DNA from 4 places in the Exiguobacterium sp. UBA7533 genome. Region 1 is predicted to be linked to each of the others. Evidence: predicted binding sites of a transcription regulator. Region 1 holds the regulator's gene; each other region holds the start of a gene.

The links. Region 1 encodes Rex, which represses fermentation and respiration genes when NADH is low (regulators of the CRP and FNR family bind a similar motif). Its sites were predicted from a motif close to TTGTGAAATATTTCACAA; they were not measured.
Region 2: adhE (bifunctional acetaldehyde-CoA/alcohol dehydrogenase) is a predicted target of Rex. The motif match lies at 5,038-5,055, and genes of this name have one in related genera.
Region 3: B2U10_RS01275 (cytochrome ubiquinol oxidase subunit I) is a predicted target of Rex. The motif match lies at 6,118-6,135, and genes of this name have one in related genera.
Region 4: pflB (formate C-acetyltransferase) is a predicted target of Rex. The motif match lies at 2,486-2,503, and genes of this name have one in related genera.

What each region holds. Positions count from the first base shown of each region.
Region 1 is NZ_DLMP01000018.1:180,884-189,064, forward strand. It holds gene B2U10_RS15425 (S8 family serine peptidase) at 1-2,459, opposite strand, end outside; tRNA gene B2U10_RS15430 (tRNA-Ala) at 2,682-2,757, opposite strand; gene tatC (twin-arginine translocase subunit TatC) at 2,862-3,641, opposite strand; gene B2U10_RS15440 (twin-arginine translocase TatA/TatE family subunit) at 3,649-3,846, opposite strand; gene B2U10_RS15445 (redox-sensing transcriptional repressor Rex) at 3,846-4,505, opposite strand; gene B2U10_RS15450 (ATP-binding cassette domain-containing protein) at 4,673-6,574, shown strand; gene B2U10_RS15455 (hypothetical protein) at 6,574-6,996, shown strand; gene B2U10_RS15460 (flavin reductase family protein) at 7,142-7,735, opposite strand; gene B2U10_RS15465 (DoxX family protein) at 7,755-8,153, opposite strand.
Region 2 is NZ_DLMP01000005.1:565,362-573,542, forward strand. It holds gene B2U10_RS10530 (bifunctional 2',3'-cyclic-nucleotide 2'-phosphodiesterase/3'-nucleotidase) at 1-324, opposite strand, end outside; gene B2U10_RS10535 (hypothetical protein) at 766-2,166, opposite strand; gene adhE (bifunctional acetaldehyde-CoA/alcohol dehydrogenase) at 2,358-4,952, opposite strand; gene B2U10_RS10545 (beta-class carbonic anhydrase) at 5,289-5,840, shown strand; gene B2U10_RS10550 (Na+/H+ antiporter family protein) at 6,154-7,473, shown strand; gene B2U10_RS10555 (DedA family protein) at 7,598-8,181, shown strand, end outside.
Region 3 is NZ_DLMP01000001.1:240,489-248,669, forward strand. It holds gene rnjA (ribonuclease J1) at 1-1,594, opposite strand, end outside; gene B2U10_RS01255 (DNA-dependent RNA polymerase subunit epsilon) at 1,591-1,806, opposite strand; gene B2U10_RS01260 (Cof-type HAD-IIB family hydrolase) at 1,980-2,756, shown strand; gene B2U10_RS01265 (potassium channel family protein) at 2,794-3,462, opposite strand; gene B2U10_RS01270 (cytochrome d ubiquinol oxidase subunit II) at 3,567-4,589, opposite strand; gene B2U10_RS01275 (cytochrome ubiquinol oxidase subunit I) at 4,602-5,999, opposite strand; gene B2U10_RS01280 (N-acetyldiaminopimelate deacetylase) at 6,234-7,346, opposite strand; gene B2U10_RS01285 (LysR family transcriptional regulator) at 7,330-8,181, opposite strand, start outside.
Region 4 is NZ_DLMP01000011.1:52,616-60,796, forward strand. It holds gene B2U10_RS11795 (hypothetical protein) at 1-624, opposite strand, end outside; gene B2U10_RS11800 (DEAD/DEAH box helicase) at 621-1,793, opposite strand; gene B2U10_RS11805 (hypothetical protein) at 1,822-2,250, opposite strand; gene pflB (formate C-acetyltransferase) at 2,590-4,839, shown strand; gene pflA (pyruvate formate-lyase-activating protein) at 4,874-5,593, shown strand; gene abc-f (ribosomal protection-like ABC-F family protein) at 5,868-7,568, shown strand; gene rsgA (ribosome small subunit-dependent GTPase A) at 7,639-8,181, opposite strand, start outside.

The DNA of each region.
Region 1 (8,181 bases):
CCTTTGAATCCAACATAAGGAACTGTCAGTTCTGGATTTTTGCTCTTCGTATCGATCAGACGGACGAATCCTTCGACGAAGTAGCCGTTTTTAAAGACTTGTTCAAGCGGAAGCTCGTTCGCCCAGTCAGTTGTGTTCTTCAAATCGACTGACACGCTGACTTTCGTTGAGCTCTTCGGATTAATCGAGACTGAACTCGCTTTCTTCGAGCCGACTGCAAATGAGATCGGGTATGTGCCTGTGTTGGCATCTACCGTACCGATCGTTCCTTTTTTGAAGATTCCATTTGCTTCAAGGAAGTTCGATCCTTTTGCACCGAGATCTGATTGAACCGTTCCCGCTAGCTTATACGTCACTTTTTCATTGCTGTAGTTTTTTAAATCAAGCGTGAATGTGAACTTCTCGCCGACTTCCTTCAAGGATGCCTTGCCTTCACCTGACTTTGTCTCTGTGATGACGACTGGTGTCTTCATCGCAGCACGAAGATCCATCAGTCCAGCTCCCTCACGACGTGGGGAGTAGAAGTTGCCTGTTTTCAATTGTGCGTTGTATTTTCCTTGATCGAGTTGCGGACGCGATGTATTCATCAAGATGTTTTTGGCGAGTTTAACGCGTGTTGCACCAGTGACTTTGAAGTCCTTCGCAATCCGTTGCATGACGAGTGCTGTTCCACCAGCGACGTGTGGTGCTGCCATCGATGTACCGCTCATGACGCCATACTCGTTATCATTAAGCGTCGAATAGATTTTCCCACCTGGTGCCGTGATTTCCGGCTTGAAGTCAAGGCTTGGCGTGACACCCCATGACGTGAAGTCAGACATTTGTCCTGCGACCGGGTTATCGGTTGAGACCGCTTTTCCGTCAAATGTCACTGCGATTGCCTTGCCTTCTTTTGCTTTTGCTTCGAGATCATTCCCGTCCGCGATGCTAAGCGTCACGAGTGGAATCGTCGGATTGTTGAGCGCCATGCTGACGTAATCCCCATGATCGACTTTACCACGGACGATGACACCTGCTGCGCCTTGCTTCTCAGCTTCTGCTTGAATCATGCTGTAGTTAAAATCACCTGTCCGCACGACGAAGACGACTTTCCCTTTGACGTCTTTACCTTCATAGTTCGAAGCTTGACCGTCACCGACATACACGACATCCTTCTTCTCTTTATCGAAGACGGCAATCGGATTCGGCGAATCTTGTTTTTGGTATGCCAAATAACCGGCATCCTGACCGTCGATCGTCAGCGCCATGCCTTCAAGCGTCAATTTCGTATTTTCGAGTGACGCGACTTGGAGCGCCTGGCTCGTCAATCCTGGTGCACCAACGACACCGATATCCGGGTTTGCTGTATATGGATTACCCGCACCATGACCTGCAAACGCCGAGTTACCAGCAGAGATCGCACACAAGATACCGTTGTTCATCGCGTTGACGATCGCGCGTTGCTCCGGATCATCTGCATTGACGAACGATGCCGTCGAACCCAGGCTCATGTTGATGACGTCCGCTCCAAGTGCGATGGCATCATCGATTGCTTTGATGTAGATATCACTAAATGTCGATGGCATCCCTGGATCGTTACCGAAGACCTTCATCGCAAGGAGCTGTGTTTCTGGAGCGACCCCTTTAATGCCGCCGTTCGCTTCATCCCCGTTTGCTCCGACCGTACCTGCGACGTGCATCCCGTGCATCGATGCCCCCGCACCTAAGTCACGGATTTCGCTGTCGTGATCGGCATAGTTATAGCCGTACGGTACTTTTTCCGTGAAGTACTTTCCTTTTAAGCCTTTTGTTTCTTTCGCACTCTCGACCTTCGAAGAGGTTAAATCCACCTTTGTCTCTGGACTCAAGACCATGTCCTTGTGCGATGGATCAATCCCCGTATCGATGACCGCGACGACGGTTCCTTCCCCTTTGAAGCCATAGTCCTGCCACGTTTCCTTCGCATTGACCATGTCCTTGCTGTACAGCATGTCTGGCTTGGCACCTTTATCGACGGTTGGGCGCGCATATTCGTGCGCGATATGTACACTTTTGACTCCGTCGAGTTGTTTGATATCTTCGATGTCACCGAACTTCACTTCACCACTGAATCCGTTGATGACGGTTGTGAAGCTTTCTTTATATGTAACAGGAATCGCCTTTTTAGCGATAGCTGACTTGACTGATTTTTGGACGCTGACGAGTCGATCCTTGATCGATTCCTTTTCGGCATTACTCAATGTGCTATACCGCTTGTTTTGAGCTTGGGCGATTTGAATCGCCGGTTTTTGTTCCATCTCAATGACGACTCGGACTTTATCCGATTGTTTGTAGTTCTTTTCTTGCCCCGATTTCTTCAGTGAGAGCGCCTGCGGTTTTTGACCCGTCTCTTTGTCTTGCGAGGACAGTGCACCTTGCGCACTGACTAGATTGGAAGACGTCATTAAGACGGCTGCCATAAGTGCAATCTTCTTCTTCATGCGTTCGTTTCCCCTTTTCTGTAAAACCATAGTAGTAATACTAATAAAACAGTTTAAAGAAAATTCTGTATTTTTAGTTTAATGAAGTTAATGGAAATAAACAATTTATATTTGTCTATTTTTTTAATTTATTTCTTTTTGGTGACATTTTATATTTGGAAGGAATTTAACTGGGAACATAAAAAAACTCCTCGAGCACTCGAGGAGTTGAACGTATGCACTTGGTGGAGACTATCGGGATCGAACCGACGACCTTTTGGCTGCCAGCCAAACGCTCTCCCAGCTGAGCTAAGCCCCCATGAATTATCTTTAGTATACGCATCGCTAACTGCTTTATCAATATAAACATAACGCTTTCATAAAAAAGAATTCCTCCCGAAATTGCTGGAAGGAATTCACGATTCATTTATTCAATTCACGCATCAAATCCGCCTGTCGTTCAAGCTCTGCCTGTTGCTCGAGGATCAAGACCTTTTTATACGTCCGCGCAGAAATCAAGATACTGATTTCATAGAGAACGAACAACGGCACTGAGATCATCAAGTGTGACGTCACGTCCGGCGGTGCGATCAATGCCGCAACGACGAACAGCGCGAAATACGCATATTTCCGATTCTTTCGCATGAAATATGGCGTCACAAGACCAAGACGTGTCAGGAACATCGTCACGACCGGCAATTGGAAGAGAAGACCAAACGGCATCGTCAACCGGATCAAGAAACTGAAGTAGTTTTCGACCCCGATGACTTGCTCGATCCCCAATTCTTTCCCGAGATCCGTTGAGACTTCGAGCAAGAAAGGAAGCAACCAGAAATACGAGAAGGCTACACCAGCCAAAAATAGAAAGAAGATGACTGGAATATATGTCAGTGTTGCTTTTTGTTCCTTTTCATAAAGCCCTGGTCGGACGAATGCCCACAGTTGATACATCCAGAACGGTGACGCTAAAATCAGCGCGATGATGAACGCAAGATTCAAATACAACATTAAAGGATCGGCGACGTTGAAGGCATTTAATCCGATACCGAGCTCTTTTAAGTCCGCTTGCAGAAAACGGACGAGCGGTCGGACGAGCGGAAATGCGACAGCGAACAGGACGACGACGATGAGGAGCGACCAGACAATCCGCTTACGCAGTTCGTCTAGGTGCGACGTCATGCTTTGTTCTTGATCAACCGTCATGATTCAATCACTTCTCTTTCGGTTCGTCCTTTTTATCGTCGTCCATGATGCCGTTCGTGGCATTCTTGAACTCTTTCAATGTTTGACCGGCAGCACGACCGAATTCCGGTAACTTCTTCGGTCCGAAGATGATCAACGCGACGACAGCAATTAATCCGATACTCGCAGGTCCGATACCTAACGTGAGCGGGATAAGGTTTTCCATTATGATTTCACTCCTTCAGCTGATTGCGAATAATGCTTCATGAAATAAACTAACGACTGCAACTCGATCGATAAATCGATGTGATGAACCCGAACGCTCGCTGGCACGTTCAACCGTGCAGGCGTGAAGTTCAGAATGCCTGTCACACCATACTCGACTAACTCATCCGCTACTGACTGTGCGAACTGGGATGGAACCGTCAAGATGGCGACATCGACCTGATTCGCTTCGATTTGTTCTTTCATGTCCGAAACATGATAGATTGGAACGTCATGCGTCGTTGTTCCGACCTTCTCTTCGTCCGCATCAAACGCAACGACTATCCGAGTACTATTATTCTTTAAAAAGTTATAATTTGCAAACGCTGTTCCGAGATGACCGACCCCGATCAAGGCGACATTCGTCACCTCATCTTGATTCAAGGTTTTCCGGAAAAACGTTAAGAGATGTTGAACGTTATATCCATACCCCTTCTTCCCTAGCGCCCCAAAGTAGGAAAAATCGCGACGAATCGTTGCTGAATCAACCTTCACCGCCTCGCTTAACTCAGCAGAAGAGACGCGGAGCTTACCTGAATTGTATAAACTTTGGATGAAACGATAATATAGCGGCAACCGTTTTGCTGTCGCTTGTGGAATTTTTGTGTCTGGTCCATTCATCCTGCAGTTCCCCCTTCGGCCACATCCATCGTGGCACCCAAATCTTTGCAAAAAGCTTTCTACTCTCCTTGATTGTAAACCACTTCACATAGAGTCACAAATAATATATTCCGCAGGACCTCGCGCTTTTGTTCGTGATAGACTAAAGGGTGGAAGGATGGATGGAAATGATACTCTTACAAGTCAACCAACTCTCGAAATCATTCGGCGTCGAGCCGATTTTAGAAAATATCAAACTAGAAGTACAGGAGCGCGACCGAATTGCGCTCGTCGGTCGAAATGGTGCCGGTAAATCAACCTTGCTCAAAATCATCGCTGGTGAACTCAGTCATGACTCGGGCGATATCATGAAAGGTAAAGATGTCAAAATCGGCTATCTCGCGCAAGACAGTGGTCTCGAATCGAATGAGACGATCTGGAACGAGATGCTGACCGTCTTTGAACATCTGCAAGAACAAGAACGGACACTGCGCCGAATGGAAATCGAGATGGGCATGGAGCACATCTTGAACGACCCGGTCGCTTACGATCGACTTCTGAAGACGTACGATCAAGCGCAACATGACTTCTCAGAAGCAGGTGGTTATCAGTTTGAAGCGAATATTCGCTCCGTCCTGCACGGCATGCGCTTTTATCCAGACGATTACTCACGCCGGATCCAGACATTGTCCGGGGGTCAACGGACACGGCTCGCCTTAGCGAAGATGCTCCTGCAAGCACCAGAGCTTCTCATTCTCGATGAGCCGACGAACCACCTGGATATCGATACGCTCGCTTGGCTTGAAAGTTACCTCGGTGGTTATCGTGGTGCCGTTCTGATCGTCTCGCACGATCGGTACTTCCTCGATCAAGTCGTCAATGTCGTCTATGAGCTCTCACGTAATGTCTGTCGTAAGTTCACGGGGAACTATACGAAGTACCTGGAGCAAAAAGCGGCATTGTACGATCAAGAAATGAAACAGTTCGAACAGCAGCAAGAAGAAATCGCAAAGATGCAGGACTTCATTCAACGAAACATCGCTCGGGCGACGACGACAAAGCGTGCTCAAAGCGTTCGAAAACGGCTCGAGAAGGTCGACCGGCTCGATCGACCAGATGGAGATGAACGCAGTACGGTCCTCTCCTTCCCAATCGAAAAACAGAGCGGGAATGACGTTCTTCAAGTCAATCAACTGGCGATCGGTTACGAAGAAGCTGTCTCAAAAGACATCACGTTCCGCTTGCAACGCGGCGAATCACTGGCACTCGTCGGACCGAACGGAATCGGGAAGTCGACGCTCTTAAAAGTCCTCGTCGGTCGTTTACGTCCTCTCTTCGGTGATTTCCGTTTCGGCACCGGCGTCTCGATCGGGTATTACGATCAAGAGCAAGCGGAACTCAATGACCGGAACCGTGTCATCGATGAGATTTGGAACGAATGGCCACTGATGCGCGAACAAGAAGTCCGTTCTGTGCTCGGACAATTCCTGTTCAGCGGCGACGATGTCTTCAAAATCGTTCATGAATTGTCTGGTGGCGAACGCGGACGTCTCGCGCTCGCAAAACTGAAACTCCGGAAGACGAACGTCCTCATCCTTGACGAGCCAACGAACCACTTGGATCTGGATTCGAAGATGGTCCTTGAGAACGCTCTCGTCGACTATGAAGGTACGCTACTCTTCGTCTCCCATGACCGCTACTTCATCGATCGGATCGCGACACGCGTCATCGAGATGAGTGAAGCTGGTGTGACAGAATACCTCGGCGATTATTCGTACTACACAGAGAAGAAGGCCGAACAAGAAGAAATCGCTCGCCTTGAAGCCGAAGAGGCAAAAGCTGCAAAAGTCACGGCATCGAAGACGATCGACAAAGAAGCACAGAAAGAAGAAAAAAAACGCCGTCAGCAAATCGAACAACTCGAACAAGATATTGAACGGCTCGAACAGCGTTCAGCGGAAATCGAACAGTTGCTTTGCGAACCGGAAGTCTTTAATGATATTCCAAAAGCGACAGCGTTATCTGCGGAACGGGACCAGATCGATGTCGATCTACTCGAATTGATGGAACGATGGGAGAACCAACACTGATGCGGACGAAAAGCTTTTTCATTAACTTGATTCAAGGACTGCTATCCGGCATCCTTTATTTCGTACCGATGTATGCGGACTACGTGTCGACCTTCATCCGGCCGGATGCCTTTAATGCTGCGCTTCCTTTGTTTCTCCTGATTTCTTGTATGATTGGTCTCGTCATCCAGACATGGAGCGGTCTTTTCGTCAGTTTACTCTCGGGATTATGCTGTACGCTCCTGACGACACAACTATTCGTCGAACTCACTGACCCGTTGATCCTATCGTATTACGGTAGTGTCTCACCGCTCACCGCTTTCTTGATCAGCTGTGTCGGCATTTGGGCACTCGCAATCGTCTTTTATTTGCTCGATGGTTATCAGTATAGTAAACGTCACGGTCTCGAAGGTTCTTCGAACGAAATCGATTCACAACCTTGAAGTCCGATTGATGAACTAGATGCGCGATATGAAAAAAGGAGTGGAGATTCCGGTAGCTAGACCGGTCTCTCCACTCCTTTTTATTTGAATCGAAACGTTCGTCGTCAACATGGATCGTACAGTGAATCAAGCATTCACACTTCTATCATTTTGTCGGTCGAGCAATCGTAAACGTCTTCCCGATCGTCGCATAATCATTTCCCGCTAAACGAGCGACAGCCTTCAATCCTGCCGCATCGATCCGGAACGACTCTACGAGTTCATCCGCGACGTGATAGCGCAGTACTTCCCCGATCAAAAGATCGGCACCTTCTAGCTCGACATGCTGCGTCAAGCGCATCTCGAACCGGATTTTCGCTTCCGCGATTCCGGGCACGTCGATTGCGTCGCTATCGACGAGCGTTAAATCCGTCCGTTCGAGTTCACTTTCACCGTAAGCGAGTGGCGCAGCCGTCTCATTGACAGCGTCGACGATTTCTTCGCTGACGATATGGATGACATAGCTTTGTTTTGCTAGGATATTACGTGCCGTATCCTTTTGTCCCTGATCCGTCCGTTGTACGGCAATCACCAGTTGTGGCGGACTACTTGATGCGACCGTAAAGAAGGAAAAGGGGGCGGCGTTGACCGTCCCGTCTTCCCCTAGCGTCGTCACGAAGGCAATCGGACGCGGAATGATGCTTCCGATCAGTAATTTATAATTGTCTTTTGCGCTAAGCGTTGATGCCTCGAACTTCATGAATGACCCACCTTTTTCCTCACCCGATGAGTGCAGCGAGTGAATAGTCTCCAGCACCGATCATCGCCACTCCAAGGGCGATAACGATCAATGCCATGTTGTATTCGTACCCGTTCTGCGTCACCCAGTAACCATTCGCACCGTGTACTTTAACGATCGCGATAAGCATCGAACCGATGATGAGGATTGCAGCGATCCAGAGGAATACCCCGCCTGCAAACAATAGTCCACCGATTAATTCAGCAAGACCCGCTGTAATTGCGAGTGCCTTCCCTGGCTTCATGCCAATTGATTCGAACCAACCGCCTGTTCCAGCGATGCCGTGTCCACCAAACCAACCAAATAATTTTTGTGTACCGTGTGCAGCAAATGTTAAACCGATGATTAAACGAATGATTAAAAGTCCTGTATCCATCATTTCTCTCTTCTCCTTTTACCTAATGTTT
Region 2 (8,181 bases), on a different contig from region 1:
TCCTTTGTCGTACTGGTTCTTCACGTAATCCCCGAATGGCGTTCCTTGAAGTGTATCTCCGTTATCGAACAAGAAGCTATTCGTAACGCCCACTTCAGCTTGTTGCTGTTTGATGACTGTAGCGGCTTTGACGAGACCAATCGTTTCGTCCTGCGCATCCTTGAAATAATCGTAGTTCATTGAGTTCGTATGTAAATCCGTTGTTTCTAAGAAGCGTAACTTGACGACACTGTTGTCGGCAGCAAGTGTCTTGACTTGAACGACTGGTACGAGCATCGGTGCGATCAATGTCGACGCGATGACGAGTTTCGTTGCTTTTTTCATTTGGATTTCCCCCCAGGAAGTTTTGACTGCTTCATTAATTTAGCATGGTTCGATTATAGCTAATAGTCCTTTCAAATAGGTCGGACATCCGTCTTATTTAACCTACTTAACTAATTCCAAATACTGGCTTAACATTGTTGATTTTACCTTTACAAATCGAGCTCACATGGTAAAAAAAGGAGATACACCACAAAAAAAACGATACATTTCAGGACATGAACCTGAAAACGTATCGTTTATAATTGATGTAGAACGTAATTGTTCATTCTCAACTTCTACAGGAAAAGAAAGCACGTTTTTCGCTTTCGTCAAGGTCAGGTGAGACCCGGTAGACGAAACATAGTTTAGGATACCGCGGCTTACCCGACTGTGGAAAACGAAAATGACAGAAACGTTCTTCGATCAGATTCATGGCATAAGATTTTCACCACTCCACGTCCCTTACACCGTTTTCTCTGGTTTCCGCCGGACGACATAACCAAGAATTCCACCAAGTAACGCAAGTCCTGTTGCGAAAAGCACCGTCCATCCTGCCGTCTGTTGAGCGAACTCGAATAAGACGTCACTCCGCCACTTCATCGCGAACTGAACATATGAAGCTTGACTGACGATGAAGCTGATGACACCGATCGCGATCGCAAAAATGAATGGGTCGATGATCGACTTGAAACTCCGGATACTACAGACGAAGTAAATCACAAATGTCACGAGTAACAACACCCAATACGCACTCTCACTTGAGATGTTTGGTGCCGTCGTTCCGGCCGATTCAGCATCAATTGCTTGGATCGTCTGTCGTGCGACACCGTAATCAACAGGATCAAGCTTCAATTGTGTCGCTGATAAATCTGGACGTTCTCCACCGACTAACGTCAGCAATTGTTCCGTCACCCGATTCGTATCAATCCCATCGACAACTTTCTGAATCGAGTCATTGAGCTGTTCCGTTGAAGTCTCCCCGTTTAGCATCGAGACCGGGATTTCCGCATTCGCTCCAAGGACGTCTGCTTGATACACGACTTGTCCACCATGAATCCAGTCATACATCCCTCCACTTCCGGCGTTCAGACTCGCAACGGTCAATGCCGTTCGTAGTGAGGAATCACCGTCATACTCCGCTTCGTCCTGCACCGTAAAGACAAGTTGAAGCGTACTCGCGAACATCAAAATCAGCAAGCTGGCACGTCCGGCAGCTGTCAGACCGGATAACTTTTGCGGGAAAAACGCCATCCAACCAAGCAGACTGACGACGAGAAGTGGTAAGATCCCGCTCATCGCATAGCCGTCTTGTAACGCAAGGAACGGGACATCGTTTCCGCGTCCGGCAAGGACGAACCAGATGATGCCGACCGTTAAAAAGAAACTGACCGATCGAATCGTCCACCCAAGACGACTTGCCTTAATCCGTAACACTAAAAATAACAGGACGATCAATCCGATACCAAAAACAGAATAAAGCAACGTGCCGTAAGAGACATCGAACGTCAATGGCGCGAGGACTTGTTTTAAGTCAATCCCAAACAACGATAAGACGTCGCCGGCAGAACTTGCATCCAGCACCTGATTGATGATCCCTTCTCGGACTGCGCTCGGCATCGTGATCGACAGCCCACCGACGAACAAAAGCATCAACGAAACAGTGATGTCTGTTTCTTTCCATGTGATATTCGCCTGTTGCATCTGCTTCACGAGATCCTGATAGTCTGAGGATGAGGTGATTTGTGAAGTCAAAAATGCCATCACACCGTAGATGACACCGAAAAAGATGAGACCGATGAGGACGCCATACAGGACGTCCCAGACGGAAAACCGTCGTTGTTTCCTTTCTTGCCTTGACTCCATCCCATTTCCTCCTTTTTATGTCTGATGTTTGAATATTCCTGCTACAACGAAACCAAAAACATCAAATTCATTCAACAGCCATTATATCCCACCTTTTCTCTGACTGTCTCCATCGATTTCCAAAACAAAAACCGACTTCTCAGAGTGAGAAGCCGGTTGAACGATCTTTTGCCATAGTATTTTTTTCTCTATTAGATGCCTTCGTATGCTTGTTCCATGATCGTCCGTAATTCAGCGACAAGCGGCATCTTTGGATTCGCTGTCGTACATTGATCTTCGAAAGCATCGACTGCCATCTTATCGATTTTTGCCTCAAAGTCTGCTTTTGAAATACCTTGCGCCTTGAATGACATCTTGATGTTGAGACGTTGTCCAAGATCGGCAACTGCTTGAATAAGTGATTCGACCCCTTGTTCTGTCGTTGCTGCAGGAAGACCGAGGTAACGTGCGATGTCGGCATACCGTTCATCGGCGACGAATGATTCGTATTTTGGGAATGCTGCCAGTTTCGTTGGGCGTGACGCATTATAGCGAATGACGTGTGGCATCAGGATCGCGTTCGTCCGTCCGTGTGGTGTGTGGAATTCCCCACCGATTTTGTGCGCGATCGAGTGGTTGATTCCGAGGAAGGCGTTCGCGAAAGCCATCCCTGCCATCGTTGACGCATTGTGCACTTTTTCGCGTGCTTCTGCGTCAGATCCGTTCTCGTACGCTCGTGGCAAGTAGTCAAAGATCATCTTGATTGCTTTGAGTGCCAGTCCATCCGTGTAGTCGTTCGCAAGAACCGATACGTATGCTTCTGTTGCATGAGTCAAGACGTCCATTCCGGTATCAGCAGTAATCGAAGCCGGTACAGTCATGACGAATTCCGGATCAACGATCGCGACGTCGGGTGTCAAGGCATAGTCAGCAATCGGGTATTTGACGTTTTTCTCTTTATCCGTGATGACGGTGAACGGTGTCACTTCTGAACCCGTACCCGATGTCGTCGGGATCGCGACGAACTTCGCTTGACGACCGAGTGCTGGGAATTGATACGCCCGTTTGCGGATATCGAGAAATTTTTGACGTAAGTTCGAAAACGTTTCGTTTGGCTGTTCATAGAAGAGCCACATTCCTTTTGCAGCATCCATCGCTGACCCACCACCAAGAGCGATGATCAAGTCGGGTTTGAAGTCACGCATGGCTTGGGCACCTGTCTGAACAGTCGTCACCGATGGATCTGGTTCGACTTGGTCGAAGATTCGGTAACTGACGGACTGTGGCAAGTTTTGAATCACTTTATCGGCATAACCGAACTGTACCATCGTTGGATCGGTGACAATCATGACGCGTGAGACGTCTGTCATCGACCGCAAGTACTGAACGGAGTTCTTTTCGAAGTAGATTTTTTCTGGTACCTTGAACCATTGCATGTTCACGCGTCGTCTCGCCACCTTCTTGACGTTGAGTAAATGTTTCGCTGTCACGTTTTCAGAAACAGAGTTTTTCCCGTATGATCCGCAACCGAGTGTCAGTGATGGTGTCAACTCGTTATAAAGATCACCGATTCCGCCATGAGCAGATGGACTGTTGACGAGAATCCGGCAGGCTTTCATGCGGAGTCCGAACGCTGTCATCAAATCATCGTTCGTCGTATGAATGACGGCGGTATGACCGAGACCCCCGATTTCAAGCATTTGTTCAGCAATCGTAAACGCTTCTTCGGTAGATGCAACGCGGTACGCACCGAGGACGGGACTGAGTTTTTCATGAGACAGTGGTTCTGCTGCTCCAACGTGCTCGAGTTCCGCGACGAGCATGACCGTCGTTTCCGGAACATCGATCCCAGCTTTTTCTGCAATCCATGTCGCAGGTTTCCCGACGATGTCCGCGTTGACGGCACATGTATCGGTTTTAATGACGAGTGATTCGAGACGTTGTTTTTCTTCCGATGTACAGAAGTAACAACCGAGTGCTTCCATTTCTGCACGGACCGTTGCATATATTTCTTGGTCAACGATGACGGCTTGTTCAGATGCACAAATCATCCCATTATCAAACGTTTTTGAGAGAACGAGATCGCTGACAGCCCGTTTGACTTTTGCTGACTGTTCAATGTAGCAAGGAACGTTCCCTGGTCCAACACCGAGTGCCGGTTTACCTGTTGAATATGCTGATTTGACCATTCCTGCTCCACCTGTCGCAAGGACCATGGCGATGTTTTCATGGTTCATCAAGACTTTCGTTGCTTCAAGTGATGGTTCTTCGACCCATTGAATGCAGTCTTTCGGCGCCCCAGCTTTGATGGCTGCATCGCGAAGTGTTTTCGCCGCTTCGACGGAACACCGTTGTGCCGACGGGTGGAACGCGAAGATGATCGGATTACGTGTCTTGATCGCAATCAATGCTTTGAACATCGTCGTTGACGTTGGGTTGGTGACTGGTGTGACACCACAGACGACACCGACCGGTTCAGCGATATAGGTGATGCCGTTTTGGACATCTTCTTCCAGAATCCCGACCGTTTTTTCATGACGTAGACTGTTGTAGATGTATTCTGTCGCAAATATATTTTTAATCATCTTATCTTCAAAGACACCGCGCCCTGTCTCTTCTGTTGCGAGACGAGCGAGTTCGACGTGCCGTTCAAGTCCGGCAAGTGCCATATCACGGACGATCGTATCAATTTTTTCTTGATCGAATGTCAATAACTCCTGTAATGCACGTTGTCCTTTTTCAACAATTTGTCCAATTGCTTGTTCGACCGGCGTTGCCGTCGATTTTGTTTTTTCTTTCACAGCCATGAGTGGTTTCCTCCCTGTCGTGGAACGAATCTGAGTTTGATTTGCCAACCATTATGTCAGGAATGCCAAGCTGTTTTTCAATAGTTTGTGCTTTCCTTCACAAATCAATCATAACTCCTTTTTCCTGTTTTGTGCATGACCATCCTGTGAATTCCCTCACATCATTGGTAACGTTTACATCTATTGTGAATTCTTCTTTTTCGTCATTTTGCTCTATATACGAAGACGTGTGCGATTTATCACACCCGCATTTTCATGACTTGATAGCCGTTTCATCATCTTGTATTCTGATTATGGGGTACATATTAAGAGCTACCACTAAAGGAGGACACTTGAATGTCAGTTGTACAGGAAATGTTAGCTTTCAACGAGCGATTCGTCGCTGAAAAACAGTATGAGCAGTTCGTCTCGGATAAGTTCCCGGACAAAAAGGTCGTCATCCTGACGTGTATGGATGCCCGCCTAACGGAACTTCTTCCACACGCACTCGGTCTTAAGAACGGGGATGCGAAGATCATCAAAAATGCTGGTGCTATCCTATCGCACCCATTCGGTTCCGTCATGCGTTCGATTCTCGTCGCGTTGTATGCACTGGGTGCCGAAGAAGTCGTCGTCATCGGTCACCACGACTGCGGCATGAGCACGATTGATCCTAAACACATGATCAGTGAAATGAAGGATCGGGGTATCGACCAACAGATTCTTCACACGCTTGAAGTATCAGGTGTTGATTTAAATCAATGGTTGCGTGGCTTTACGTCAGTTCAGGAGAGTGTCGCCCACTCTGTCAGCCTCGTGAAGAACCACCCTTTACTGCCACCTGGTACGAATGTCCACGGACTCGTCATCGATCCAGGAACCGGTAAACTCGACATCGTCGATTGCTGATTGCTCTCTATAGAAGAAACTCAACGAGATTTGGATATTCTACTCCATCTTAAATTAAAGATAACGTGCCATTTTCTTTTAAAAGAGAAGGATGGCACGTTTTTTTGTGTGAGCCATTTTTAGTGATCAAAACGCTTTTCATCTCATGCTTCCGGGTATAAAAAAATGTGACTTTTTATGCAAAGCTAAAAAGCCTATCGTGAAGTCCTTTAATACGAGGTCAGACTTTTATCCTTGACAGTGTTCCACCATGGCTGTAAGATACTTTAGTATAGTGCAGTGATAACAAAAGAAAGTGTGGTTTTACCGAATGATTAACGCCGTATTGTTTGCCGTCTTTTTACTATTCATCTTAGCGATCTTCCGCGTCCACATCGTGCTCGCGATGGTCATCAGTGCGTTCGCCGGCGGTCTCGTCGGCGGTCTCGATTTAACGAAAACAACCGAAGCATTTGCTGGTGGTCTTGGCGATGGGGCAGAAATCGCTCTTAGCTACGCGATGCTTGGTGCGTTTGCTGTTGCCCTCTCGAAAACGGGCTTACCGGATGCTCTCGCTCACGCATTGATTGCACGTTCACGTGGTAACGCAAGTGCCGCATCGGTCAAGAAATTAAAAGGATTCGTCTTGTTTGCGATTCTGTTACTCGCAATCAGTTCACAAAATGCTTTACCGATTCACATCGCCTTCATTCCGATCATCATTCCGCCGCTTCTTGGTCTCTTTTCTCAGTTGAAGATGGACCGACGTCGAATTGCGATCATCATGACATTCGGTCTCGTCACACCGTACATGTTCTTACCGATCGGATTCGGAGACATCTATCTGAATCAGATTTTACTGAAAAACCTTAAAGCTAATGGTCTTGATACGACGGGAGTTTCTGTCATCGAAGCGATGGCGATTCCAGCACTCGGAATGGTCGTCGGTCTCTTGATTGGTCTTTATACGTACCGGAAAGAGCGGACGTATGAAATTCGTGATATCGCCCCGGACGACTATGAAATCCCGGTCATCACGAAAACGAAACTGATCTTAAGTGGTGTCGTCGTCATTGCGACATTGATCGTTCAACTGCAGACGGAATCAATGATTCTTGCTGCAACGACGGGACTCATCCTCTTCTTGTTGCTTCGTCTCGTTCGATTCAGTGAAGCGGATGACGTCATCACGCGTGGTATGCGGATGATGTCATTCATCGGTTTTGTCATGATCTCAGCGAACGGATTCTCGAACGTCTTGCGTAAGACGGGTGATATCGAACCGCTCGTTGAGAACTCAAAAGCATTGATGGGCGACTCCCAACTTGTTGCCGCGTTTGTCATGCTCTTGATCGGTCTTCTCGTCACGATGGGCATTGGATCAAGTTTCTCAACTGTTCCAATCATCGCTGCGATCTTCGTTCCACTTTGTATCCAGTACGGCTTCAGCTTAGAAGCGACGGTTGCGATCATCGGGACAGCTGGTGCTCTTGGTGACGCTGGTAGCCCCGCGTCAGATTCGACGCTTGGACCTACGAGTGGTTTGAATGCCGATGGTCAGCACGATCACATGCGAGAAACCGTCATTCCGACGTTCTTGCACTACAATATTCCGTTGCTCATCTTCGGTACGATTGCTGCGGTCGTATTATAAAAACAAGACGGATTCGCTATCATGGTGGATCCGTCTTTTTAATTGTCTCCGTTTTTTTCCTTTTCATTTGATCTTCGGTTCTCTAAAATAAAGGAATGTACTGATTACAAAGGAGTTGTCTTACGTGTTATCTCAAATCGTCAACCAGATTTTGCTTTCACTTGCCGATCTCGGATATTTCGGTATCGCCCTCGGATTGATGATTGAAATCATACCGAGCGAGATCGTTCTCTCATACGGCGGATTCATGATTTCTCAAGGAACGATTAGCTGGCCGCTCGCTGTCGTCGCCGCCGTCATTGGCGGATTGTTGTCGCAATTGTTCTTATATTGGTTTGCTCGCTATGGCGGTCGTCCATTGATCTTGAAGTACGGAAAGTATGTCCTGATCTCTGAACATCATCTGGATTTAGCTGAACGCTGGTTCTTGAAGTACGGTCAAGGTGTCATCTTCGGAGCTCGCTTCATTCCTGTCGTCCGCCATGCCATCTCGATTCCAGCTGGTCTTGCGAAAATGGATCAAACGAAGTTTTCGCTCTACACGGTTCTTGCCATCATTCCATGGTCAATCTTGTTCCTCTATCTTGGAGAAACACTCGGAACGAACTGGCGCTCGATCAAGGAAGTCGCTGCACCATATACGAATGGTGTTTTGATTGCTGCCGTCGCCTTAATTATCGTCTATTTCTTCTATAAACGCCGTCAACG
Region 3 (8,181 bases), on a different contig from region 1:
CATTGATGACTTGTTTGATGTCCGTCCATTTCGTGTTACGGTTCGCAAGCGATTGATCAAGCGAACGCTTAAGTAGACGTTCAGCATCTTTAATCAAATTACCTGACTCACGCATGTAGACGAAACCACGCGAGATGATATCCGGTCCTGAGACGAGACGATTCGTTTTAGAGTCAAGCGTCACGACAACGACGACAAGTCCCTCTTCTGAGAGAATACGGCGGTCTCGTAAGACGATGTTACCGATATCACCGATTCCTTTTCCATCGACATAAACGGCATTCGCTTGAATCTTCCCAGTGATAGCAGCTGCATTCGCATCTAATGCCAGTACTTCACCGTTATCCATGACGAAGCAGTTCTCTTCCGGTACACCAGCATCCATCGCAAGCGACATATGCTTCTTCAGCATCCGGTATTCCCCGTGAATCGGCATGAAGTATTTCGGATTCAATAGACGTAACATGAGCAACTGCTCTTGTTGACTACCGTGACCTGATGTATGGATATCATTCAGTTTACCGTACATGACATCTGCGCCAGCTTTATATAGCTGATTGATCGTCTTTCCGACAGAAACGACGTTTCCTGGGATTGGTGACGAAGAGAAGATGACGAGATCATCTGGAATGATTGAAATTTGACGGTGTGTTCCGTTTGCGATACGGCTAAGGGCCGCCATCGGTTCTCCTTGTGAACCGGTACAAAGGATCGTCAACTCGTTTGATTTATAACGCTTCATCTCGTTCGGCTCGATGATCGTACCCTTTGGCGCCTTGATGAAGTCAAGTTCTTGACCAATCATCATGACCTTATCCATGCTACGTCCGAAAACGACGATTTTTCGTCCTGCTTCAACAGAAGCATTGACGACTTGTTGGAGACGATAGATGTTCGATGCGAATGTCGCGAAAATGATTCGTCCTTCCGCCTTACGGAAGATGTCTGAAATCGTTTCCCCAACGACACGTTCGCTCATCGTAAAACCTTCCACTTCAGCGTTCGTAGAATCCGATAAGAGGCACAAGACGCCTTCCTTACCAAGTTCAGCCATTTTCGCTAAATCAGCAGGTTCTCCGACCGGTGTGAAATCGAACTTAAAGTCCCCTGTATGCACGATATTGCCTTGTGGTGTCTTGACGACGACACCGAACGAGTTCGGAATCGAGTGTGTCGTACGGAAGAACGAGATACTCGTCTTCCGAAACTTGATGATCGAATCTTCATCGATTTCATGAAGTTCTGCATTCCGAAGCAAACCGTGTTCTTCTAGTTTGACTTTAATGAGACCCATTGCAATTTTTCCAGCGTAAATCGGTAAGTTTACTTGTTTAAGCAAGAAAGGAAGACCGCCAATATGGTCTTCGTGACCGTGCGTGATGAAGACCCCTTTGACCTTATCTTTGTTCTTGATCAAATAAGTGTAGTCCGGAATGACATAGTCGATTCCGAGTAATTCATCCTCAGGGAACATGACACCCGCGTCGATGACGATGATTTCATCTTGGAATTGAACGACATACGTGTTCTTTCCGATTTCCCCGAGTCCACCGAGTGCGAAGACGGCGGCTTGATGGTTTTTGACGAACTTCATTCGAACGTCGCAACCTTGAAGTCAGGATGTTGTTGCTCGTATGTCAAAAATTCTCCACTAACTTCGCGGATGAACTCAATGTTGATCTCTTTGAGGTGGTCAATCGTTGATCGCACGTCACGAATGCTTTCCCCTTCTACATACATCGTTTCTGTCCGTTCACGAACAGGTGCTTCCGAACGAAGCGGTTGGTAAAATACTTTAAAAATCATGTCTAGCAACTCCTTATCAGTACATTGTTTTTTGTCCTTAGTACAGTATACACGATACATGGACTATTTTTCATCCTTATTCCGCATGTTCCCTTCCGGCAACACGCTTTTGGTTATGCTATACTTTCACATGAACAGGTCATTTCGACCAATTAAAAAGAGAAGGTGAAACCATGGCAAATCAGAAAGTCGTCTTTTTCGATATCGACGGAACCTTATTGCATGATGGTCATTTCGTTCCGGAATCAACAAAACAGGCAATTCGTCAACTTCAAGAAAACGGTGTATATGTAGCGCTTGCGACCGGACGCGGTCCCGCAATGTTATCTGGGATTCGTGAGTTGCTCAACATTGATACGATCATCGGTTACAACGGGCAAATTGTCGTTCATCAAAACGAAATCATCTACAAACGTCCACAACCTAAAGTCGATCTGACACATTTGACGCAACAAGCAAAGGAAAACGGACATACGCTTGTCTATCTTGGCGAAACAAAAGGTTTTACAACGAAATTAAATGATTTTCATGTCGTTGATTCGCTCGGAGATCTCGACATGCCGTTACCGCTTCACGATGAAGAAGCCTTCTTGTCTCACGATGTGTTTCAAACGCTTGTCTACTGCACGGCAGAAGAAGAAGCAGATTACATCAAACGTTACGATGCTTTTGATTTCATTCGCTGGCATCCTCATGCGATGGATGTCATCAACGTCGGGTCCTCGAAAGCAGAAGGCATCAAACAGTTCTTGAAATTGACAAACATTCGCCGCGAGGATACCTTCGCTTTTGGAGATGCTCTCAATGACCTTGAAATGCTACGCTATGTCGGAACCGGTATTGCAATGGGCAACGGACTTCCGGAAACAAAAGCCGCTGCCGATTATGTCACGAAACCTATTCTTGAAGACGGTATCGCACATGGACTTAAAGAATTCCAACTCATCTAATAGATAGATGTAAAGCTGAGGCATGCCTCAGCTTTTTTTAGTTCTTTACTTTATGAATCGCGCGTTCTAAGCGATCAAGATCTTCGTTCTCACCAATGACGACGAGATAATCGCCTTTTTCGATGACTTCATCTGCCTGCAAGGAGATCATGACATTTTCACCCCGTTTGATGGCGACAACATTTGCTCCATATTTACTTCGTAAGTCGAGATCAATCAAGGTTTGTTTTGCCATCCGATCACTGACTTTAATCTCAACGATTGAGAATTCTTGTGATAAGTCTAAGTAGTCAAGGATATTCGAACTCATCAATCCGTTCGCAATCCGAACCCCCATATCTCGCTCAGGGTGAACGATGAAATCCGCTCCAATTTTTCGCAATACTTTTTCATGGTAATCATTCGTTGCTTTGACGGTAATCGATTGCACACCGAGCTCTTTTAAAATCAACGTCGTCAAGATAGACGCTTGAATGTTTTCCCCAATAGCGACGATGACATGATCAAAGTTTCGAATCCCCAAACTTTTTAAAACGTTCTCATCGGTCGTATCGGCAATGACAGAATGTGTCGCAATCCCCATGAATTCGTTGACACGTTCCTCATCGGAATCAATTGCCAAGACATCATAGCCGTTTTTCGATAATTCGCGGACAATCGAGCCACCAAAACGCCCTAGTCCGATTACTGCAAACTCTCCATTCATTTTCACAACTCTCCTTCACAATCGCTCTTCATTAGTAGTGTACCCGATTCAATTTAAAAATACTATAAACGCCTCTGCGAATCGCAGAGGCGTTTATCCATTCATTATTTTGATGATTTTCCACGTACATAATCGTTATCGAACAAGAAGAGCCGTAAAATCAAATACAACGCCGGAATTAAGAGTAAAAGTCCGAAGATGAAAACGACGACGAGTGCGGAAGCCATCGTTTCGTTTACGACTGCTTTGTTGATATCGATATAGGGATACAAGATATATGGCAAGTGTGTATATCCGTAACCGAACCACGCGACTGCATACTGTAACATGACCGCGACGAACGCGATGCCATAGTTCTTCTTCATATAGACGAGTGTCACGGCAATGAGGAAAAATAAGAAACTAGCAGCGAACCACCACCAGTTGCCGTTTAGGATATTTTCATAATGCCATGCCGCTTGGTTCTTCAGTCCAAAGAAGACGAGCGCACAGACGAGGATTGTTGGTCCACTCCAAAAGAGTGCCCATTTCCGAATAAGCGGCGTAGCTCCCTCATCTTTCGCTTTATCCGCGTAGAATAAGAGGAACATCGCGCTGATGTATAAGACAGATACGATAGCGAGCGCTACGACCGTCCACGAGTAAAAGTTCGAAAATAATTTCGTTCCTAAAAACTCAACTGTATCATTCGTTTTGCGGATGAAACCACCTTGACTGATTGTCAATGTCGTCGACATCGCAGCAGGAATCAGCAACCCTGTCGCTCCATATAAAAATGTGTAGAACATGCTGTCGTTTGATCCATAATTGGCGAACGCATAAAAGCTACCACGAATCGCAATCAAGACAAGAACAATTGACGCTGGTACGAGTAGTGCCGTACCGAAATAGTAAGCGGAGTCTGGGAAGAACCCAACTAGTCCTACGAAGAAGAATACGAAGAAGACATTCGTTACCTCCCAAACAGGAGAGAGGTAACGAAGAATCAATCGATTCGTCAGATGATCCCGCTTCGTATATTTTGAATAAAAGGCGTAAAATCCAGCACCGAAGTCAATTGAGGCAACGATGAGATATCCGTACAGGAAAGTCCAAAGGACCGTGATCCCTAGTGTTTGAACGTCCAAATCGTTCCCTCCTTACTTGTTATCATCCACGAACATTGCTTCACCGCGTGCATGATGGTTTTCAGCAAGTTCTTGAAGTTCTTTTCCAACCGTGTTTTTCTTAAACATCCGTAATAAGACGACCGTACAAATCGTACCAAGCAACAAGTACAATGCACTGAATAAAATGAGCATCGGACCAACCGCTGTTGAAGTCGTCGCCGCGTCCGCTGTTCGCATGATACCGTAAAGCGTCCAAGGTTGACGACCAATCTCAGCGTACATCCATCCCGCTTCGATTGAAATCATCGCTAACGGACCACCGATGAACACCCCTCGTAAAATCCACTTATTATATGGATTCAATTTTTTCAATCGGAATGCCAAGATGAACAAAGCAGAGATAGCAGTCAAGTACATCCCAATCGATACCATGATATCAAAGAAATAGTGGACGATCAGTGGTGCTTGATCTTCTTTTGCGAATTCGTTTAAACCGATGACTTCCGTATTCGGAGCCCCACCTGCAAGAATTGAGAGCGCATATGGGATTTTGACGGCTCCTTTGATTTCATAACTGCCGTCTTCTTGCTGATCAAGTATCCCACCAAAAATCAATTCTGCTTCATTTGTCGTATCAAAATGCCATTCCGCAGCTGCTAGTTTTTCTGGCTGGTATTTCGCTAAATATTTCCCTGAGAAGTCACCGACAAGTGCTGTCGAGAACGCGAAAATCAGACCAGCCATGACAGTGAGACGTAGAGCTTTCTTATGATATGCCGTCTCTGCTGCTGAGAGTGTCTTTTTGCGAAGCAAATGGAACGCCGCGATTGCTGCCAAGATAAAGGCAACAGTCAAGTAAGCTGAAACGATGACGTGTGTCGCCTTCGTCGGTGTCGCTGTATTAAACATTGCTTTTAATGGTTCGATTTGCGTTAACGTACCATTGACGATCTTAAATCCTTCTGGTGAGTTCATGAAGGAGTTGACTGTCGTGATGAAGAACGCTGATGCTGTCGCACCAATGACGACTGGAATCCCAATCAACCAGTGCAACCATGGATTTTTGAACCGGTCCCACGTATACAAGTAAATACCAAGGAAAATCGCTTCAAAGAAGAACGCGAACGTTTCCATAAATAGTGGCAAAGCAATTGTTTGACCCGCTACTTGCATGAGTGACGGCCAAAGTAATGATAGTTGCAAGCCGATTGCCGTCCCTGTTACGACACCGACTGCTACGGTAACGACGTATCCACGCGTCCACCGTCTTGCTAATAAGATATAATCTGGATCTTTGCGTTTCAGACCGATGAATTCAGCTGCCAGTACCATGAGCGGTACTCCGACACCAATCGTCGCGAAAATAATATGAAACGCTAGTGTGAGCCCTGTCAATAATCGACTGAGCACTACGGGATCATTGAACATGTATTTAGCCCCCTCTTCCTAAAACATACTTCTCTATATGGTCTATAACCGTATCATAGAGAACATAACCCTTTGTGTCTGTTTATAATGTTTGATGTAACAAATTGTTCACATATACACGTGATTTTTTTCACAAAATGTTCGAAAACTCTTATTCCTACATATATTAAAAACTTTCCCATTCCTGAATTCGAAAGGGAAAGCTTTATATCCTTTATTATTTCATAAAAATTTTTAAACATACTCTCGGAAATAATGGTCAAGTAAATCAATGACAAAAGAAATGGCTGATTCATCCGGGTTTAATGTTGGTTGATGCAAACCAGATGTCGGATTATCGACGCCGAGCCAGAACATCATCCCTGGGATCTCTTTCAGCATGAAACCAAAATCTTCCCCTGTCATCGCCGCGTCACATTCGATATAGTTGGCATTCATCTTTACGAATGATGAGAATTTATCCACGATTTGCCGGTCGTTGACGACTTCATAATAGCGATTACCGAATTGCAAATCGATTTTAACACCAAACGAAGCTTCGATTCCTCGAATGATGTCACGGACACGACGTTCGAGTTTTTCCATGTCTTCGCCGTTTAGCGCACGCATCGTCCCGTCAAGAACCGCTCTACCGGCAATGACATTCTCACGAATACCTGCATCCACTTTCCCAATCGTGATGACACTACAATTCATCGGATTAATGGATCGACTGACGATCGTTTGCAATTGCATGATCAAGGCTGCTTGCGCAACAACTGTATCAATCGTCAAATGAGGAAAAGCCGCATGACCACTTTGACCATAGATCGTGATATGAACTTCTCGAGCACTCGCGAACAGTACGCCTGGACGACTAGCAATCGTACCGACTGGATATTCCGGTGCAATGTGAAGACCATACATCTCACTCGGACGATATTTTTCAAACAATGGACTTTTAATCATCGGCTCCGCCCCGCCCGGTCCTTCTTCTGCCGGTTGGAATAAAAAGACGACATCATCCATGACTGGTAGTTCAACGATCCGTTTCATCAACCCTAAAGCAATCGAGGCATGCATGTCATGACCACACGCATGCATGAACCCTGGGTGTTCTGAGCAATACGGAAGCCCTGTCGCTTCTTCAATCGGTAACCCATCAATATCTGCGCGATACCCGATCGTTCGGTTTCCAGTCAATCCTTTCACTCGAACGAAAACACCTGTTTCAAATGTGTCATATGTGACACGATCTGGCGGATATGCACGAATTTGTTCCAATATAAAAGCTTGCGTCTTAAATTCCTTGAACCCTGGTTCCGGTATTTTATGAAGCGCGCGCCGCATCTCAATGGCGTATTCCATCTGACTGACTTCCTCCTTCTTCTTTTACGATGTCCCAAAAAGCTTGGACTTGTTTTAATTCAAGCATCGATTCCGTGGACAAGATCCAAGTATCTCGCTTCAGTACTTTTCCGGATGATGTCTTCAACGGAAGCTGCATGACTTCATTCGATTGCTGAATCGTCGACTCAGGTAAGATAGCAAAACCGATGCCATGTAACGCCATCTGTTTGCATGTCTCGATTTGATCGACGACCAAAGTCCGAGAGGGTGGACTTGCGAACCGATCTTGCCACCACTCTAAAATTTCTTGATAGTACGTCGAATCACTTTTGAACTGGATGAACGGGCGATCCGTCACACGCAATTGTTCAATCGACGTCAACTCACTATCAACTAGATAGAGCGGGTCTGAGAAAAGGCGCTCTTTAACACCTTTCCAGTCCGGGTTTCCACGAATGATCCCGATATGAAAGTGTTCCTCTAACATATGACGCATCATCTCACTTGACCATCCGGTGACCAACTGGACACGCACATGCGGATAACGCTCGACGAATCGTTTTAAGACACGCGGGAGCCAGTATTGTCCCATGATGGAGGCGACAGCAATCCGAAGCGTTCCGTAAACGGCACCCTCTTCTGCCGTCAATTCACTTTTTAGTTCGAGTTCCTTCCGATTCATCTCTTTTGCGAGACCAATCACTTTTTCTCCTTGCGGTGTGATGCTTAAGCCACGCGATGAACGAATGAATAGTTTGGTTCCCCAGCGTCTCTCAATCGCAACAAGACGTTGACTAAGCGCAGGTTGTGAAACGAATAATCGTTCAGCAGCTCGCCTCATATTCAATTCTTC
Region 4 (8,181 bases), on a different contig from region 1:
AATGTTACCTTCTTCGATATCGAGGAGCAAGTCGATTAATTCCGCACAAAACTCTGGATATTGACGAAGTAACGCGTCTTCTCCCACTTCATCCACGAAGTCCGTCAACAAAGCGAGGACTTCTGGTACTAATGCGCGCGCTACCTTCATGTAGGCAATCGCAAAGCGCCACTTACCAGAAATATAGAGCAGTTTCCCAATCAACAGATCCCCCGGTTCGACTTCAATCTCAGCCAAATCCGTTTGATACGTCTGTTTCGACATTAAATCAACAACACCATCTGCATCGACTTGAAACAGCGACGGCATCGGGTCAGCTAATCCACGCAAGGCGCGATAGAGACTAGGTGATAGCTCGTCTTTTATCTGCTCGAGAAAACGACCGTGCGGTGTTTTTCCTTTATCATCCGTTTCATAGAAGATCGCCCAGTCAACGAATAAGTCCCGGAACAATTCAGCATCTTTTAAATACCAACGTCCTTCTGTCGCAATCTCTTCAATGAAAGCGACCCAGTCCGTACTGCGTGCTGTTGCTGCTTCCTGATACATTTTCTTCAAGGCTGCATTCATTTCCGCTTCAGAAACCGTCGTCGGAAATGGAATTACTTTTCGATCGTTCTTCATTTCGATCGCCCTTTCCGGTGAGGAGTAGCCGGTCGCTTAATCGTCTGAGGAGCTGTGAATTCACGTTTCGGAATGACTTCTCCGCGGTAAATTTCCATTGGCTCCATCTCGACGCCCATTTGCTTTGCAAGTGTTTTTAAGTGTTTTAAATCTTGATCCGTGACAAGTGCAAGTACCATCCCATTTGCGTTTCCGCGTCCCGTCCGACCTGAACGGTGTACGAAATCGTCAAGCGACTCCGGTAAATCGTAATGGACGACGTGTGTGACCGCTTCGATATCAAGCCCACGCGCCGCAAGACCTGTCGTGACGAGTAAAGGAAACTCTCCCTTTTTATAAGAACGCAAGGTCTCCATCCGCTCTCGTTTTCCTTTTTCAGCGTCTAAAATCCGGTATTTCAGTGAGAATTTACTCAACTCGCCATTCAATGGTCCAAGGAATGAGCGATTGTTGATGAATGTCAGCACTTTTGATCCTTGCATGTTCGCCAGACGACGTAACAATTCCGGTTTCTGACGACGTGAAGTCTCCAAATAACCGAATGTCACTTGTGTGCTGACGGCACGCTCAACACGAATCGTCTCAGGATCATTCGCAAGCGTCCGTCCCCATTCTGCTGTCCGTTCCGGCAATGTCGCTGAGACAAATGCCAGTTGTCGATCGCGTAGCGCACTATTTGCGATTCGCGTCGCCGAGTCACTCATGCCACTTTCATAAATTTGATCCGCTTCATCTAAAACAATCAATTTCACCTTATGCATCTTCAGCTTCTTCGAATCAATCAACTCGACGAGACGTCCCGGTGTTCCGACGATGATTTGCGGCTTTTTCTTCAATCGTTCATATTGTCGCTTTAATTCAACACCACCAATGAATGCACCGGATTTGATACCACTTCCTTGAGCAAATAATTGAATGACTTGATGAATTTGCATGACGAGTTCCCGTGTTGGTGCCGTGATGACGACTTGCACGTGTGGCTCTTCCACTTCAATCTTTTCTAAAGCTGGAATGACATAAGCAAGCGTCTTCCCTGTTCCTGTCGGCGCTTCAGCTAGGACATCTTTTCCTTCGCGCAACAACGGAATCGCTTGTTCTTGAACAGGCATCAACTCTGCAAAGCGCGCCCGTTCCCATGCTTCCTGTAAAAATGGTTTTGTAAAGTTCATAACGATTTCTCCTACTCTCTTAATTCCATCATGCCGTTACGTATTCGACATGATCTCCTGATGCATCACGGTATCCCCGTAATGTCTGTGTATATTCATTTCCTGCGTCGAGCAATCGGATGTGGAACCGGACTTCTTCTTCACCAGCTTCTTCCTTTAAAATCTCGAAGCCTTGGATGACACGATCCTGTAATTCTGCAGCGAGTGCCGGATACACGGCAAGACTCGCATACGTCGCTTTTACGTCCACGGGACGGCGAACAAGCGCAATCCAGTACGATTCATCATAGCCGATAAAGTCTTCATAATCAAAATCATCTTCAAACCGAATCCAGAATCCATCACCTTCAAATTCTGTGATCATCCCAGTTCGCGTCGAACCTTCCGATCCGATTTTCAGCGAGACCCAGTCTCCCGACTGATAATCTCCTTGTTGCGTTAATGACACATACTCCATTTGGCACACCTCCACGTTCTATGTTCCCTTTTTCATTGTCAACGATACGTCCTAAAAACACAAGATACCGTAACGTGACATTCCTCACAGTTTCAACTGTGCTAGTGGATCTTTTTCAAATCAGCTCATACAGTTTCGTGAAACTCTTGATTTACCAGACTTCAACTGTTTTTTAATCTTCACTCTTTCATAAGTACAGAAATAAGGAAAGCCCGTCATATCAACGTTTGTTCACTTGTTAAAATATTCACATGAACGTAAAGGGAATCTCTACCTCCTTTTGTTACACTATTCACATAAGGAACTGATCATTAGCTCAATTTTAAAGGAGTGGTATCCATGTTATTAGAAAAAACGAGTGCCTGGGCAAACTTTACGTCTGGCGAATGGATCAAGACAATCGATGTTGCAGACTTCATCCGGCTCAATCGCACGGAATATACAGGTGATGATCACTTTTTAGTCGATCCGACTCAAGCGACGCAACGGCTTTGGCAACAAATTCTACAGTTGACGAATGAAGAACGACAACGTGGTGGTGTGTATGCCGTCGATGCCAAGACACCATCAACGATTCTCTCGCATGATGCAGGGTATCTTGATCCCTCTCTTGAAAAAATCGTCGGCTTACAGACGGATGAACCGTTCAAACGTTCAATTCATCCGAACGGCGGGATTCGGATGGTGAATGATGCCTTAGCTGCGTATGGCTTTGAAGCAGACGAGACCGTCACGAAAATTTTCAGCGATTACCGAAAAACACACAACCAAGGGGTTTTTGATGCTTATACTCCAGAGATGCGCGCCGCGCGTAAAGCCGGTATCATCACAGGATTACCAGACGCCTATGGACGTGGGCGGATCATTGGCGACTATCGTCGTGTCGCTTTGTACGGAACAGCACGTTTGATTGAAGAACGTAAGCGAGACTTGAAGGCACGTGGCGGCTTCCTCTCTGAATCGATGATCCGCGACCGCGAAGAAATGAATGAACAATTGCGCGCATTAACGGAATTGACCGAGCTTGGAACTCGCTATGGTTTTGATCTCTCCCGCCCTGCAGAAACAGCACAAGAAGCATTCCAGTGGGTCTATCTTGCTTATCTTGCTGCGATCAAAGAACAAAATGGTGCAGCTATGTCACTCGGTCGAGTCTCGACGTTCCTCGATATTTATGTCGAACGTGATCTTGCGACCGGCCGCTTGACGGAAGAAACAGCACAAGAGCTCGTCGATCATTTTGTCATGAAACTTCGGATCGTCAAATTCTTACGAACACCGGACTATAACGATCTCTTCTCTGGCGACCCGACGTGGGTAACGGAATCGATTGGCGGGATGAGTGAAGATGGTCGATCAAATGTCACGAAAAGTTCATTCCGCTTCTTACACACGCTCTCGACACTCGGTCCGGCACCTGAACCGAATCTAACTGTTCTCTGGTCCACTCAGCTTCCACGCGGATTCAAGGAATTCTGCGCGAAGATGTCGATCATATCAAGCTCGATTCAGTATGAGAACGATGATTTGATGTTGCCGGTTTATGGGGATGATTACGGCATCGCTTGTTGTGTCTCCGCGATGCGGATCGGGAAACAGATGCAGTTCTTCGGTGCTCGAGCAAACCTTGCAAAAGCATTACTTTATACAATCAATGGCGGAATGGACGAGAAGCTCAAAATTCAAGTCGCCCCAGCCACACCATTGATGCTCGACGAAGTACTCGATTACGAGACAGTCATGGCGGCTTACGATCGTCAACTCGATTGGCTCGCAGAACTGTACGTCAACACACTGAATGTCATCCACTACATGCATGATAAGTACAGTTACGAACGGATTGAAATGGCTTTACATGATCCGGAAATCTTACGGACGATGGCATGCGGCATCGCTGGTTTATCGGTCGTCGCTGACAGTCTATCCGCTATTCGTTATGCAATAGTCCGCCCGATCCGAGATGCGGATGGGATTGCAGTTGATTTCAAGATCGAAGGTGAGTTTCCAAAGTTCGGGAATAACGATGAACGAGTCGATCAGATGGCGGTTGATCTCGTGACATTGTTCATGGAGAAAATCCGTAAACATCCAACGTATCGAAATGCGCTCCCGACACAGTCTGTCCTGACGATTACTTCAAACGTCGTCTACGGTAAGAAAACAGGAAATACACCCGATGGACGCCGTGCGGGTGAACCATTTGCACCCGGTGCTAACCCGATGCATGGACGTGATACCCGTGGTGCTATCGCTGCTCTGACGTCTGTCGGGAAACTACCATATGAACATGCGCTCGATGGTATCTCCTACACGTTCTCGATCGTTCCAAAAGCACTTGGTAAGGAGGAAGCAACACGTATTCGCAATACGGTCGGATTACTTGACGGATATATGGGTGGTACGACTTCAAAAGGTCATCACTTGAATGTCAACGTCTTCGACCGTGAGACGTTACTCGATGCCATGGAGCATCCAGAACAGTATCCACAGTTAACGATTCGGGTTTCCGGTTATGCCGTCAACTTCATTAAACTGACGCGTGAACAACAGATTGATGTCATCAATCGTACGTTCCACGGTTCTCTCTAAAATGATGTGTAGTATGTGAAAGGAAGTGAGCAGAATGACCTATGGTATGATCCATTCCGTTGAATCATGTGGAACAGTCGATGGTCCTGGCATTCGATTCATCGTCTTTACGCAAGGATGTCCACTACGGTGTCAATACTGTCATAACGTGGATACATGGGAGTTCGGTTGCGGACAGCGTGTCTCAGCAGACGAAGTCGTAAAAGAAGCGATCAGCTATCGCTCCTTTTTCGAGGCGACGGGTGGCGGAATCACCTTCTCTGGAGGTGAACCGCTCGCTCAGCCAGAGTTCCTAGAGGCTGCTTTAACAGGAGCGAAGCGGCATGGACTGCATACGGTCATCGATACCGCTGGATCTGTCGTCCCAAAAAACATCGACGCCATTCTCGATGCGACGGATTTGGTTCTGCTCGATATCAAGCATATCGACGATGCTGCTTGTCGCGTCTTGACTGGACGGAGTAACGCCAATACACTCGCCTTCGCAAAACGCCTAGCCGAGCGAAACATTCCCGTCTGGATTCGCCACGTCCTCGTTCCAGGTATTACGATGTCGGAACATTTCCTCCGTCAGACCGGCGAGTTCATCCGGACGCTCGGAAACGTCGAGCGCGTCGAGGTACTGCCGTATCATCAACTCGGAGTCTATAAGTGGGAAAACCTTGGTCTTGCTTATCCGTTAACTGATTTGCTTCCCCCTTCACGAGAAGAAACAAACGCTGCGCAAACCCTACTTGAATCGTACTTGTGTTAACGTTTCCAATTTGTTACAATGACATCATAGATTATGAACAGGAGGTACAACACCGAAATGAAGCAATCACTCGTACAGGTCGCTTGATGAATGAAATCATCTCTTTCGCAATGCAGTTGCGGATGTCTGACGCTACGAGTCTGCTCTTTTTCGGTGTGACCATCCTCTGGTCATCGCCTTCTTTGAGTTACACTCCGGCACACCATCCGCTCGCTTCGGATGGTGTGTTTTTCATTTCATCTTATCGGAAATGAACACTAAAGGAGCTGCTTTTATGCCTACTGAAACACTTACGATCCAACACCTATCGATGGACTACGACGAACGACGCCTTTTCTCGGACGTTTCTTTTCATATTCATACCGGTGAACATGTCGCCTTAATCGGTCCGAACGGCATCGGAAAAACGACACTGTTACACTTGATCGCTGATCAACTTCAACCGACTGACGGTTCGATCAAGCGTCATTACAAAAAACTCGGTCTACTATCACAACACTTTGTGGCGGGCGATCACACCGTTCTTGATGTCGTCGAACGAGCGGATGAGGTTCGTTATCAACTTCGCGCTAATGCCATGAATGGTGACTTGACGATTTATCAACAAGCAATCGATCAGGACGCCTTCTCGCTGGAAGCAGATGCAGCACGCGTCTTAAAAGAAGTCAAATTAGAGGAAGCACTCTGGACACACAAAGCATCCAGTTTAAGCGGTGGTGAACAGACGCGCCTCCAACTTGCCTGTCTGCTTCTATCACGACCTGATTTCATCATTCTCGATGAACCGACGAATCATCTGGATCAAGAGACACTCGAGTGGCTCACGGAATGGGTCAACATGTCACGGACCTCGATTCTTTATGTCTCACACGAACGATTCTTCATCGACGCAACGGCTGATGCCGTCATTGAATTATCCGAATCAGGGGCAACGCGATACAGCGGAAACTATCAGTCCTATAAAGAACAAAAGGAACATCAAGCTCTGTCGCAACAACGAGCGTACGAAAAACAAGAACGCACCCGTAAAGAGCTGACACGCATGATTCAAGGATACCGGCAATGGCATCAAAAAGCTTCGGATCAAGCTAGTGAACGCGATCCATATGCGAAAAAGAAAGCCGCTAAACACGCAACAAAGGTCAAAGCAAAAGAACAACAGCTTGAGCGCTTACTGGAGAATCGTGTTAAAAAGCCAGAGGTTGCACCGACTGTTCACGTCGCATTTGAACATGAAGCGATTCATGCGAAGCGACTCGTTTCGTTCGAACACGTCACGTTTAGATATGAGACGAAAACCATTCTAAACGATGTCTCATTTTCAATCGATCGCGGTGACCGGATTGCTGTCATTGGACCGAATGGAAGTGGGAAAACGACCTTACTGCGTCTCATTGAGGGCGAATATGCTCCTAATCAAGGGACAGTCATCCGCCATCCTCGATTAAAAACCGGCTATTTTTCACAAGCTCTTTCCCATTTACCGACATCCGGTACGTTGTTAGAGGCATTGCTCGAGTTCGGCACGATGAGTGAAACGGATGCCCGGACACTACTCGCCTGTTTTTTATTTCGACGTGATGATGTTTACCGGTCGATTGCCGACGCCAGTATGGGTGAGAAATGTCGAATCGCCTTTTTACGCCTTTATTTCTCTGGTGCTCACTTGCTTATTCTCGACGAACCGACGAACTATTTGGATCTTGCGACTCGTGAACAAATCGAAGCCGCCCTCGATGTCTTCCCTGGTGAGCTCCTCTTCGTCTCTCACGATCGTTATTTTACCGATCGGCTATCGAACCGGACGTTTGACTTAACGACTGGATTCAACGATCATCCAGACGGAACTGCCGTGGTAAGAAATGCACGCCGAAGTGACCCTGAAGCGACTCAATCCGATCTACATCGTCTTGATGCTTTGACAGGTGATGTGCCGTTCGATACAGAAACAAATGAATCACTTTCAAAAGAATAACAAAAAAAGCATCTGCATAGAAAAAGAGACTCCTGTTTCCATTGCAGATGCTTTTCATATTTCAGTCGTATTACCGCTTTTGATACTTCAGTTTCGTATGCGCTTGTGCCTGCTTGTGGATTTTTTTCCACTTTTCTTTCTCCGCCGCCTGCAACGCCACGTTTTGCTTACGTTCCGTATAGGCGATTTCTCGTTTTAGCTTAACGAAGCTGTTCCAGCGCTCAGCAGATAGCGTTCCATCTTCTAAAGCTGTCCGAACGGCACATCCTGGTTCCTTCTCATGTTTACAGTCTCGAAAACGACAGTTTTCAGCAAGCTCTTCAATATCGGAAAACGTCGACGATAAACCGTCACTTCCATCCCATAAGGCCAATTCTCGCATCCCCGGTGTATCGACGAGTAATAAACCGTTCGCCAGTCGTTTCAGTTCGCGATGTGTCGTCGTGTGACGTCCGCGTTCATCGTCTTCCCGTACGCCACCCGTCTCCATTAACTGTTCTCCAGCTAAAGCGTTGACGAGCGTCGACTTCCCAACGCCGGACGATCCGACTAACACGATCGTTTGCTTGACTTGTAACTGGGCACGTAGTTCCTCTAATCCGTCACCCGTCAA